3 regions of the Arthrobacter sp. N1 genome follow, and region 1 is predicted to be linked to each of the others. Evidence: riboswitches for the same ligand, from Rfam matches in the RefSeq annotation. Region 1 holds a riboswitch; each other region holds the start of a gene.
What was found. A riboswitch is a leader RNA that binds a small molecule or an ion and turns the genes downstream of it on or off. The one in region 1 is predicted to bind thiamine pyrophosphate.

Region 1 (4,209 bases):
GGTGGCGCGCCGGATCGCCTGCACGATCAGCCCGAAGGACTGCCCGAGGAGGTTGCGGGTGCGCGCGCCGACGGACCCGCCCGATCCCACACCGCGCGCGTGGCGGGCCAGCCCGAGCGTCTCCCACTGCTCCACCAGCAGACCCGCGAGCCGCAGCGACGCGAGCCCGCCGAGCACGAAGCGGTGCGGCAGGTGCAGCTTCTGCGCGAGGGCGTCGGCGAGGTCGGTGGGGTCGGTGGTGAGCAGGACGAAGATCCCCGGCAGCGCGAGCGCGAGCCCGCGGAGTCCGACGGCGATCCCCGACGCGACGGAGTCCTCGGTGAACAGGAACGGCCCCACGTCGAGCACCACCCCACCGGTCTTCTCGGCCAGCAGTGCCGTGCCGTAGGCGCCGATCAGGGCGGCGACCAGCAGCGGCCAGATCCGGCGTGCCAGTGCCAGGACGCTGATGCCGAGCAGGGGCATGAGCACCAGTTCGCAGGTGAGGACCACAGCCGCGCTGACCCAGTCGATGCTCGCCATCAGGGCGAGCGTGATGACGGTGGCAGCGAACAGCTTGGACACCGGGTTGGCCCGCAGGAGCGTCTTCCCGGTCAGGACCGGTGTCAGGTAGTCGGTGCTCATCGGTGCACCAGGGTCCCCGCACCGCCGGAGACGTGCAGGGTCGCTCCGCCCAGTGCGTCGATGAACTCGGCGTCGTGGGTGACGGAGAGCACGGCCACACCGTCGTCGACCAGTTCGCGGAGCAGGGTGACGAGCTCGGCCCAGGTCAGGGCGTCCTGTCCGAAGGTCGGCTCGTCGAGGATCAGGATCCGCGGCGCGGTGGCGAGCATCGTCGCCACGGACAGGCGGCGCTTCTCGCCACCGGAGAGCGTGAAGGGGTTGGCCTGCAGGAGGTGCGTGAGGCGGAGGCGCTCGGCGAGTTCAGCGATGCGTCCAGGAGCCTGCGCGCCGCCCACCCTGGCCGGGCCGACGGCGAGCTCCTCCCCCACGCTCGCGGTGAGGAACTGGTGCTCGGGTTCCTGGAACACCGTCCCGATGCGCTGGACGAGCTCGGTGGACCGCCACCGGAAGGGGTCGTCACCGGCCGTGCCCGCGAGGGCCGGGACGGCCCGGACCGAGCCGGCCCGGGGGCGCAGCAGACCGCCGAGGGTCAGGGCCGCCGTCGACTTCCCGGCACCGTTGGGGCCCGTGATGCCGAGGGCCTGGCCGGCACGGACGGTGAGGTCGAGCCCGGCGACGGCGACCGGACCGCGCTTCGTGCGCGCGACGTCGAGCCCGGTGGCTGCGAGGAGCACCTCCCCTCCGGCGGACGTCGGCACGGCGCCGCCGACGGCGGGCCGTCGACCGGGCACCCACACACCCGCCTGTTCGAGACGGCTGCGGGTCGCCTCCTGCACGAGGACCTCGCCGGGTGCGCCGTCGGCGAGGACACCGCCGTCGGCATCCAGCACGATCACGCGGTCGACGACATCGGCCCACACCGCGACCCTGTGCTCGACGACGACGAGCGTGGCCCGGGTGCGATCGAGGACCCGGATCACGGCGTCCCGGACCTCGACGACGCCGTCCGGGTCGAGGTTGGCCGTGGGTTCGTCGAGCAGCAGCAGTCCGGGCTCCATCGCGAGGACGGAGGCGAGTGCGAGGCGCTGCTTCTGCCCGCCGGACAGGGCGGTGGTGGGGTGGTCGAGCGGCAGGTCGAGGCCGACGTCGTCGAGCGCCCGGTGCACGCGTCGCCAGATCTCGTCCCGCGGCACGGCGAGGTTCTCGGCCGCGAAGGCCACCTCGTCGCCGACGCGGGCGAGGACCACCTGGGACTCCGGGTCCTGCAGCACCAGACCCGCGCGTCCCCGCGCCGCGGCGGGCGGGACGCCGTCGAGCAGGAGGTCCCCCTCCTGCTCACCCTCGTCATTGCTGCCGAGCACGCCGGCCAGCGCGTGGAGCACCGTGGACTTCCCCGCGCCGGAGGCACCGAGCAGCAGCACCCGCTCTCCGGGCGTCAGCTCGAGGTCGAGGTGCCGGGCGGCGAACGCCCGGCGCCCGGCATGACGCCAGCCCCACCCCCGCGCGCTGACCTGCACGGCGCGCGGGAGGGGCCCGTCGAGTGGTGTCACACGTCCGCCGTGCGGCCGGCGGCGAACGAGGACAGCACGCCCGTCCGCGCCAGGCCCCGGGTGGCGAGCCAGGACAGTAGCCCGGCGATGACGACGCCGGAGATGGCCGCGAACAGCACGTAGAGGAGCTTGAACTCGATGGTCCACAGCGCGTTGTACAGGATGTTCTCGCTGATCCCGAGCGCCAGTCCGGCACCGAGTCCGGCCAGCAGTGCCACGGGGAGGTTCCATCTCCGGTAGAGGAACAGCAGGAACACGAGTTCCGCGCCGAGACCCTGGATGGCGCCGGAGACCAGCACGGCCATACCGAACTGCGTGCCGATGAGGGCGGACACGGCGGCTGCGAGGACCTCGCAGTAGATCGCCGCCCCGGGTTTGCGGATGATCAGGCCGCCGAGGACGCCGGCGATCAGCCAGCCCCCGGAGTAGAGCCCGCCGAGCGGCGGGAAACCGGCGGTGAGCAGACTGATGCCCGAGTAGCCGGCGGACCACGCGAAGAACAGGACGCCGACGGCGACCGCGATGACCGAGGCCACGACGATGTCGACGACGCGCCACTGGTTGGTGTGCCGGGAGACGCCCCTGAGGGCGGTGGGTGATGCCATGGTGGATCCTCCTGAGGTACAGGAGGGGGGAGTGCCGGTACCGCCGGGGCGGTGTCCGTGCACTCCGAGAACTCGACTCCCTTCGCCGGTACTAGCCGGATCAGGTTCGAGGGTCTGCGGCGGTCCGCACTCTCAGCGCCCGACCCGGCAGCGTGCTGCGGGTCTGCGCTCCCCTGTCGTGTGATGGTTGAGCGTTCCGATCCTACACCGCAGGGGCGTGCGCCCGGGCAGGTCGACCGGCCTGGACGAACCACGGCGGACGTCCCGCGGCCAGGGCGGACCCGTCCCTGCCGAGCGCCTCGTCGCGCGGCTAGGGTAGGTACAGGACCACCGGACGAGAAGGAGAAACCATGAACGTCGTGTTCAAGCTGCTCGGAGTGGGAATGAGTGTGGGTGCGGGCTTCGTCGGCACCAAGCTCGTCGACTTCCTGTGGGAGAAGATCACGGGCGAGGCGCCCCCGAAGAGCAAGGACGGACTGGAGAACACGCTGCGCTCGGCCCTGGTCTTCGCGATCGTCTCCGGAGCGGTCAGCACCACCATCCAGGTGCTCACCAACCGTTCCACGCAGCAGGCGATCGAGAGGTTCGCGAAGACCCGCGACCTGACCTGAGCCACGGGCGCTCAGGGTACCACCGCGGAGCAGCAGGACAGGACGGGCTCCCCAGGGGCCCGTCCTGTCCTCGCGCAGGGCGGTGTCCGGGCGCCTCTCCCGCTACTCGCCGTCCGCCTGTCGCAGGTCGGGCCTGACGGCCTCGAGGATGCGGTGGAGGCTCATGCCGAGCGCCGCGGCTGCGCCGAACGGCACCTCCCTCGAGGACGTCCCGTACGCCGCCGCTTCCAGGTCGCGGAGCGCGCGTTCCGCCGCGGCGAGCATCGCGGCATCGTCCTCCTCCACCGTCCAGAGGTCCAGCACGTCCCCGACGGCCGTGAAGGCGGACTCCAGGGCCGGCCGGACCGCCACCGGCAGGGGCCGTTCGCGGGATGTCCCGTGCAGGGCGTCCTGCAGGAGGTTGGTGATGTTCAGGGTGTGCGAGGCGACCACTTCGAGGACCTCGACGTGCCGGTAGTCCTCCCGGACGTCACGGGGGTGGAAGCGTCGGCGCACGTTGCCCTTGCGGCTCTCGTCCGCGTACTGGAGTGCGCTGCGGGCGTTGCGGGCCGAGGCCGAGAGGCCGTCCCGCACCTCCGCCCACCGTGCGTCGTCCTCCGCCCAGTCCTCCTCCAGCGCCTGGCCCATCTGCTGCAGGTCCCGGGCCGCGGTCCGTCGGAGCAGACTCATCTGGCCGACGGCGTCATTGAGGTGGAGCGGCGGGAAGATCAGGGCGCTGACGGCCAGCCCCACCCCCACGCCGACCACGGTCTGCACGAGGTAGCCCAGGGAGTACCCGAGGTCCTCGTTCCCGATCACGAGGACGAAGAGCCCGGCCGAGGCGATTCCCGAACCGCCGCCGGCCGTCCTCCTGAGGAATCCGCCCAGCAGCACCCCGGC
Region 2 (4,209 bases), 1.8 Mb from region 1:
GACCACGATCGGGGCAGGCAGTGCCGCGGCCGCCGCTCCCCCCGAGTCCACCGAGTCGTCCGACAGCGCTGCGGCACCCGTCGACGCAACGGCGTCGGGCGCAACCGTGGGCGACGGAGACACCTCGTCCGGTGCCGAGGAGAAGCCCGCCCGCACCAGGCGGACCGCCACCCGCACCCGCAGCCGTCGCGCCTCCGAGCCCGTGGAAGCACCGACGACGGACACCGTCCCCGACGCCTCCGCCCCGACGGACGTCGTTGCGGCCGCGCCCGACAGTGCAGCGCCGGACACCGCCACCGAGACCGGAGCGACCCGCCCGGCGACACGGCGCACCTCCCGGAGGTCCGGCCGCGCCGCGACGCAGGGCGACGGGCAGGGCGACGGGCAGGTCGACGCAGCGGCACAGGCGGACGCACCCGCGACCGGAGTATCGTCCGAGCCTGCCGGGCAGCCGAGCAACCAGCCGGACGTCGCCGCCGGCGAGGATCCGGCCGACGTGACCGAGGAGGCAGCGGACAGCTCGACCCACCGCTTCGACCCGTTCGCCGTCCCCGAATCCCCGCTGTCCCTGCTGTTCCACGCGCCCGACCTCACCACCGTCACCGTGCCGTCCGTCAAGGTCGCGGCGCCCCGGGACGACGACTCCGAGGAGGACGACACCGAGGATGCCGGCCGTCGCTCGCGTCGTAGCCGCCGGACCAGGAACCGCACGCGCGGAGACGCTGCCGCGGATTCCGCGACCGGTGCCGCCGAGGACGGGTCCGACGCCGAGGGCTCCGACGATGCCCCGCAGGCGAACGGGCCGGATGCCTCCACCGCCGTCACCTCGCGTCGTCGTCGCCGCCGCCGCCGCGGTGACCAGGATCTCGAACTCACCGGTGGCGAGGACGACGACCCGCCCAACACCGTCACGCGCGTCCGCGCACCGCGCCAGTCCAGCGAACCCGTCTCGGACCGCGTCACGAGTGTGCGCGGCTCCACGCGCCTCGAAGCCAAGAAGCAGCGCCGCCGCGAGTCGCGTGACACGGGCCGACGCCGCCAGGTGATCACCGAGGCGGAGTTCCTCGCGCGCCGTGAGTCGGTGGACCGGCAGATGATCGTGCGCCAGAGCGACGACCGCATCCAGATCGGCGTGCTCGAGGACGGCATCCTGGCGGAGCACTTCGTGTCCCGCACCCAGCAGGACTCCCTGATCGGCAACGTGTACGTCGGCAAGGTCCAGAACGTGCTCCCCAGCATGGAGGCGGCCTTCGTCGACATCGGGCGCGGCCGCAACGCCGTCCTGTACGCCGGCGAGGTGAACTGGGACGCCGCCGGCCTCGACGGGCAGCCGCGCCGGATCGAGCTCGCCCTGAAGTCCGGCGACCCGGTGCTCGTCCAGGTCACGAAGGACCCGGTGGGCCACAAGGGCGCCCGCCTGACCAGCCAGATCTCGCTGCCCGGCCGCTACCTGGTCTACGTGCCCGGCGGCTCCATGACGGGCATCTCGCGCAAGCTCCCCGACGTCGAGCGCAACCGCCTGAAGCGCATCCTGAAGGACCGCCTGCCGGAGAACGCGGGCGTGATCGTCCGCACGGCGGCCGAGGGTGCCAGCGAGGAAGAGCTGACGCACGACATCAACAGGCTCCGCGCGCAGTGGGAGGAGATCGAGCGCAAGTCCGGCTCGACAAAGACCCTCGCGCCGGAGCTCCTGTACGGCGAGCCCGACCTCACCATCAAGGTGGTCCGCGACGTCTTCAACGAGGACTTCTCGAAGCTCGTCGTCTCCGGTGAGGACGCCTGGGACACCATCGAGGCCTACGTCATGTACGTGGCGCCCGATCTGGTGGGCCGGCTGGAGAAGTGGACGGGCGAGGAGGACATCTTCGCGGCGTCGCGCATCGACGAGCAGATCGCCAAGGCCCTCGAGCGGAAGGTGTTCCTGCCCTCGGGCGGATCACTGGTGATCGACCGGACGGAGGCCATGACGGTGGTCGACGTCAACACGGGGAAGTTCACCGGCAGCGGCGGCAACCTGGAGGAGACCGTCACCAAGAACAACCTCGAGGCCGCCGAGGAGGTCGTGCGGCAGCTGCGCCTGCGCGACATCGGCGGGATCATCGTCATCGACTTCATCGACATGGTGCTCGAGGCGAACCGCGACCTCGTGCTCCGGCGCCTCGTGGAGTGCCTCGGGCGCGACAGGACCAAGCACCAGGTCGCGGAGGTCACCTCGCTCGGCCTCGTCCAGATGACGCGCAAGCGCATGGGGACCGGGCTGCTGGAGGTCTTCGGCGAGGACTGCGAGCACTGTGCTGGTCGCGGCGTCGTCACGCACATGGAGCCCGTCGAGCACCGCCGGGCTCTGCCTGCACCCGAGCAGCAGCAGTCGCGGCAGGACAAGATGTCCCGCAGCGAGCGCAAGCGGAACCGCGGCGGACGTGGCGGCCAGCAGGACGACCTCGTGACGCCGCCTGCCGCGCCCGTCGCGGACAGTCCCGACCGCGCGGCGAAGGCCGAGGCGGCCCGAGCGGCACTCGCGAGTATCGCAGCGGCAACGCACCACGCCCATGAGGAATCCGCGGCACACGGTGATCGGGGTGCACACACCGACGTCGCGGCCGCCGACGCGGACATCCAGGTCACCGAGGCCGTGCTGACGATCAACGGCGAGACGGTGACCCTGCCGCGGGCCACCCATCGGCGTCGTCCTGCCGCGGAGGAGACGGCGGACGCCCCGGCGACCCGCCTGACCCTCGACAGCCTGAGCGAGGCCTTCGGACGCACGGCGGTATCGGGCGAGGCGCGGCAGGCTGCCCCGCAGCGCGCGCCCGGACCGGAGGCGGATGCCGCAGTGGCGCCGTCGTCCGCTCCCGCCGGGACCACCCGGGTGGCCCCGGCCGCGGCGGAGGAGGCTCCTGCCGTCCGGTCACGGCCCCGCCGCCGTGTCGCCCGCAGCGCGCAGGGTGCTGCGGACACCACCATCGAGACGCAGGGCGCCGAAGCCGCAGCCGAACCGTCGGGCACGCGACATGTCGCTCGAGCCCACCCTCCGGTGCGGACGCCCGCGACCGGTGCCGCAGAGCCGTTGATCTTCGGCGTCGGGGTACCCGCCTCGGAGCTGTAGCAGCAGGCGCTGCAGGACGGAAGAGGACCGGGGTCCAGGGGACTCCGGTCCTCTTCCGCGTCCAGGGAGGTCCGATCCGGGAGCGACGGCGGATCGCCTGCACCAAGGGCACGACGCTCGACGTCCGGCCCCTGCCGCCGGCCAGGGACGTGGTGCCCTGGAGCTGCGCTAGGCTGACCGGTGACACGGGGTGCCCTGCCGGATGCAGGGCTGAGATCACACCCGTCGAACCTGATCTAGCGGACGCACGGCGTCCGGGGCCTAGCGGAGGGATGTCAGCCATGGAACCTCACCGAGCAGCGACGAGCCCGGACACGGTCATCCCGAACGTCCTGAGCATCGCCGGATCCGACCCGAGCGGGGGAGCCGGGATCCAGGCGGACGTCAAGAGCATCAGTGCCAACGGCGGGTACGCCCTCGCGGTGGTGACGGCGCTGACCGCCCAGAACACCATGGGTGTCACAGGCGTGCACACCCCGCCCGTGGAGTTCCTGCGCCGGCAGCTCGATACAGTGTCCGACGACATCCTCCTCGATGCCGTGAAGATCGGGATGCTGGGGAGCGAGGAGGTCGCGGACTGCGTCGCCGGCTGGCTCGACGGCGTCCGGCCCGCCGCCGTCGTCCTCGATCCCGTCATGGTGGCGACGAGTGGAGCGCGCCTGCTCCACGACGACGCCGTACGGGCCGTTCTCCGTCTGGCCGCCCGCGCGTCCCTGGTCACCCCGAACATCCCGGAGCTCGCCGTCCTCATCGGTGTGGAACCTGCAGGATCCTGGCAGGAGGCGCTACGGCAGGGGCGGGAGCTCGCCGGACGCGTGGGGACGGCCGTCCTCGTCAAGGGCGGGCACCTGCCGGGGCCGCGCTGCCCCGATGCCCTGATCCTGCCGGGCGAGGGAGCCGGACGCCCCGGTGACGCCCTCGTGTTCGACGGACGCCGTGTGGGCACGGACAACACGCACGGGACCGGCTGCTCGCTCTCGTCCGCCATCGCCACGCGGTACGCGGTGACCGGGGACTGGTCCGCCGCCGTCCGTGAAGCGAAGGCGTGGCTCGAAGCAGCCCTCGGCGCCTCGGCATCCCTGCGGGTCGGGCATGGCGCGGGG
Region 3 (4,209 bases), 1.7 Mb from region 1:
GACGGCGAGGGCGACGACGTCGGGCACCGACCGTGGCGAGCAGAGCACGGTGTCCGTGACGAGGTAGAGGGGCAGGTACGACGCCGGCGACGGCCGGGCGCTCCCGTCCTGGACGGGCATCAGGAGCCTGCCTGCAGGGTCAGCCTGCGCCGGACGTCGTCCGGGGTGATGGCCGAGAGCGCGTCGAGGAACTGTGCCCCGAAGGTGCCCGGCCCCGACGCGACGGCTGCGGCGTGTTCTGCGGCGATCGTGTACGCGCCGGTCGCGGCGACCGCCGCGAGGAGCGGATCCTCGGTGAGGGCGGCGAAGGCGGCCATGACGGCCCCCAGCGCGCACCCGCCCCCGGTGACCTGCGTGAGGAGGGGCGTCCCGTTGGCCACGCCGACGACGGCACCCGACGGCGCGACGATCATGTCCACGGCGCCCGACACGGCGACGACCGACCCGTGGCGGGAGGCCAGGAGCCGCGCGGCGTCGAGCGCGGCGGCCGGCTCGTCGAGGGAGTCGACGCCGCGGCCGCCAGCGCCCGCACCTGCGAGCGCGATGATCTCCGAGGCGTTGCCCCGGATGATCCCGGGGCGGAGGGCGACGAGCTCCGCGGCGGTCTGCGTGCGGACGGTGAGGAAGCCGACCGCGACGGGGTCGAGGACCCAGGGCGTCCCTGCCCCGTTCGCCGCGTCCGCCGCCTCCAGCATCGCCTCGCGCTGGGAACCGGTGGGGGTGCCGAGGTTGACGAGCACAGCCGAGGCGACGGGGGCGAACTGCCGGGCCTCGCCCGGGATGTCCACCATGGCGGGAGCCGCTCCGAGGGCGAGGAGCACGTTGGCGGTGACGTTCGTGACGACGGCGTTGGTGATGCACTGCACGAGCGGCACGGCGTCGCGGAGGGCCGCGAGCAGCAGCGCACAGTCCTCGGCGGTGACGGGGCCGACGGCCTGGGTGGGGTTCTCCTGGACCTGGTGCACGGTGGCGACCTCTCGCGATGGGGCGGCAGGACGCACGGGGCCGAGGGCCCGGCAGGACATCCCTTCGCCAGTATGAGCTGGATCAGGTTCGACGGGTCTCTTCTCAGCCCCTCCCTTGGAGGGACACCCCGTGTCACTGCTCGAAACGATAGCCCGTCAGGCGGACGGAGCCAACCGGGTCAGCGGCCCCCGCCGATCACGCGGCTGCGCTGCTCGATGCCCGGGCCGCCATAGGGGTAGTCGCTGAAGGTCGGGGCGCTGACGTCGTCGAGCCGGGAGAGTTCCGCCGCGGTGAGCTCGAGGTCGGCGGAGGCGAGGTTGTCGGCCAGTTGCTCCCGGGTGCGCGCGCCGAGGATCACGGAGGTGACGCCGGCCTGCGCGGCCACCCAGGCGAGGGCGACGTGGGAGGCGTTCACGCCACGCTCGCCGGCGATGCCCGTCACGGTGTCGATGATGCGCCACGTGCGGTCCTGCGCGTTGCGCTTCTCCCAGGCCTCCATCCCGCGCTGCGGGTTCTCGCCGAGCCGGGTCTCCCCGGTGGGCTCCGTGTCCCGGCTGTACTTGCCGGTGAGCCAGCCGCCGCCCAGCGGGGACCAGGGCAGCATGCCCATGCCGGCGTCGAGCACCGCGGGGACGATCTCCGCCTCGATCTCGCGGACCAGCAGCGAGTACTGCGGCTGCAGGGTGACCGGCAGGCAGTACCCGCGCTGCCGGGCGATCATCACGGCCTTGGTGAGCTGCCAGCCGGTGTAGTTGGAGAACCCGTAGTAGCTGATCTTGCCCTGCGCCACGGCGTGGTCGAGGAAGCCGAGGGTCTCCTCGAGCGGGGTCAGCGGATCCCACGAGTGCACCTGGTAGAGGTCGATGTGCTCCACGCCCAGGCGCGCGAGGGAGGCATCGAGCGCCTGGCGGAGGTGACGCCGGGACAGTCCCAGGTCGTTGGCGTCATCGCCCATGGGGAAGCGGCCCTTCGACGCGAGGACCATGCGTCCGCTCTCGGCCGGGTTCTTCGCGATCCAGCGGCCGATGATCTCCTCGGAGGCCCCGGCGGTGTAGACGTCGGCGGTGTCGATCAGGTTGCCGCCCGCCGCCGCGTAGTCCGAGAGGATGGCGTGCGACGTCGCCTCGTCCGATTCCGCGCCGAAGGTCATCGTTCCGAGGGCCAGGTGCGAGACCGAGGTGCCGCTGTTGCCGAGTGTCCGGTTCTCCATGGTGCTCCTTCATCCTGCGCCGTGCGGCGCCGTCGTCCGTTCGGGTGGTGCCGTGCCGGCCGCTTCGGCCCGCACGCGCGAAGGGCGCCGTCGAACGACGGCGCCCTTCGCTCACGTGGTCACGCGCTGACCGTGACGCCCTTCCAGAAAGCGTAGTAACCGCGGATGTTCTCCGCCGCTTCTTTCGGCTCCGGGTAGCTCCAGGCGGCATCCTTGTTCTGCTCGCCGTCGACCTCCAGGCTGAAGTAGCTCGCGGTCCCCTTCCACGGGCACACCGTCTGCGTCCGTGTCGGGACGAAGAACTGCTCCGCGATGGAGTTCGGCGGGAAGTAGTGGTTCCCCTCGACCATCACGGTGTCCGCGGACTCGGCGATGACCTGATCGTTCCACAGTGCTTTCGGCATGGTTCCTCTTCCTCGACGTCCCACGGGCGCGTGGGCGCGGTGACCGCCCGGGCGTGGAGCACGCCGCAGGCTTCCGTGCCTCGTGCAACCATGGCCGGCGCCCCGTCATTCCGGCAGGTGCCCCTCAGAGCTTCCGCACGGTGAGGATCTGCTCGAGCCGCCCGAACGGTCCGTCGAGGTCGTGCACCACGCTCGAGGTCAGTCCGACGCCGTCCTGCCCGAACGTCACCCGCGTGTCCAGGCCGAGCCACTCCCCCGCGGGCTCCCGGTACAGATGGACCTGCAGGTCCACGTTGGGGAACATCCAGCTGTCCCCGCCGGGCGCCACCCGCGAGGCGATGCCGTTGGCTGCGTCCATCATCCCGACCAGGCGGACCACATCGGGCGCTGCTGCGCCCTCCACCATGGCGTAGGGGTTCCGGAGCCACACCTGCCCGCGCCCCGGCCGGTGGCCGGGCACCACGCGTACGTCGAGCGACCGGATGAACCCGCCCGGCCACGCGGTCATGCCCTCATGGGGACCAGCGGCGTCGGGGCCGGGGATACGCGGGTCCTCCACCGCGGCGACGGCTCCGGTGTCCTGTGCGCTCAGGCGCCAGGCCCGGGCGACGATCGCGGTCCTGCCTGCGGCCTCCATCCTGGCCTCGAGCAGCTCGATCGTCCGCCCGGGACGCACGACGGCGGTGGTGATCTCGAAGTCGCCCGCCGGGATCATCCCGAGGATGTCGAAGCCGATCCGGCTCAGCTGCATGCCCTCCCGCGGCGCGCACTCGAGCAGGCACTGCGTCATCAGCCCGGAGATCGGAGCCATGTGCTGTTCCTCCGGGTTCCACGCCCCCTGCGCGTTGAGCGTGGAGACGAACCGTCCGCCACCGAGTCCGCGGTAGAAAGAATCGGCCACAGGGAGTTCTCCTTCGTCGTCGGCACGGGATCGTGCGGGCCGGGACCGGCGATCCCCGACTCTGGCCCGGCGCGCCGCACCAGCCCTATGCTAGTGGAGCAGCGGACCGCCCGGGCCTGACGCGGACGACGGCCGGAGCCACCGTCCCGGGCAGGCGGACCGCGGGCGGAATAGACTCCCGGACCCAGGGGTTCAGGTAGTTGACCGGATCAACCATTCACCTGGACGGTCCCCTGTACACGCGCATACCGGCCCCGGATGGATCGTCCCGGCCGGGCGGCACCAGATCGAACCGAGCGGATCACGATGACCCAGAGCCCATCCTCCAGCGTCTCCGACGCACTACCCAGTCCCGAGGTGCCCGGCGTCGGGGCCGCGGCCGCGACGGCCCGTGCCGCGACACCACCCCGTCCCGACACGCGCGCCGGTGCCCCGTCCGATGCGCCGTCCGATGCGCCGTCCGATGCGCGCCGGACCGCCGGTCCCGTCGGCGCTGCACTCCCGCCCCGCGACAAGCTCGTCATCACACTCCTGCTCATCTCCGCGTTCGTCGTGATCCTCAACGAGACGATCATGGGCGTGGCGATCCCCCGGCTGGTCGAGGACCTCGGGATCACGGTCGGTGCCGGGCAGTGGCTCAGCACCGCGTTCATGCTCACCATGGCCGTGGTCATCCCCATCACCGGCTACCTGCTGCAGCGCTTCGACACCCGCCCCGTCTTCATGGC

Region 2: linked by a shared signal. The riboswitch ahead of thiD (bifunctional hydroxymethylpyrimidine kinase/phosphomethylpyrimidine kinase) and the one ahead of NVV32_RS14825 (ECF transporter S component) in region 1 are both predicted to bind thiamine pyrophosphate.
Region 3: linked by a shared signal. The riboswitch ahead of thiM (hydroxyethylthiazole kinase) and the one ahead of NVV32_RS14825 (ECF transporter S component) in region 1 are both predicted to bind thiamine pyrophosphate.

The regions. Positions count from the first base shown of each region.
Region 1 covers NZ_CP102608.1:3,193,624-3,197,832, forward strand. The annotation lists gene NVV32_RS14815 (energy-coupling factor transporter transmembrane component T family protein) at 1-624, opposite strand, end outside; gene NVV32_RS14820 (ABC transporter ATP-binding protein) at 621-2,114, opposite strand; gene NVV32_RS14825 (ECF transporter S component) at 2,111-2,719, opposite strand; TPP riboswitch at 2,780-2,904, opposite strand; gene NVV32_RS14830 (DUF4235 domain-containing protein) at 3,070-3,330, shown strand; gene NVV32_RS14835 (FUSC family protein) at 3,433-4,209, opposite strand, start outside.
Region 2 covers NZ_CP102608.1:1,428,916-1,433,124, forward strand. The annotation lists gene NVV32_RS06370 (Rne/Rng family ribonuclease) at 1-3,106, shown strand, start outside; TPP riboswitch at 3,283-3,396, shown strand; gene thiD (bifunctional hydroxymethylpyrimidine kinase/phosphomethylpyrimidine kinase) at 3,388-4,209, shown strand, end outside.
Region 3 covers NZ_CP102608.1:1,475,539-1,479,747, reverse strand. The annotation lists gene thiE (thiamine phosphate synthase) at 1-120, opposite strand, end outside; gene thiM (hydroxyethylthiazole kinase) at 120-965, opposite strand; TPP riboswitch at 1,008-1,106, opposite strand; gene NVV32_RS06590 (aldo/keto reductase) at 1,145-2,176, opposite strand; gene NVV32_RS06585 (DUF427 domain-containing protein) at 2,296-2,580, opposite strand; gene NVV32_RS06580 (thioesterase family protein) at 2,705-3,481, opposite strand; gene NVV32_RS06575 (MDR family MFS transporter) at 3,788-4,209, shown strand, end outside.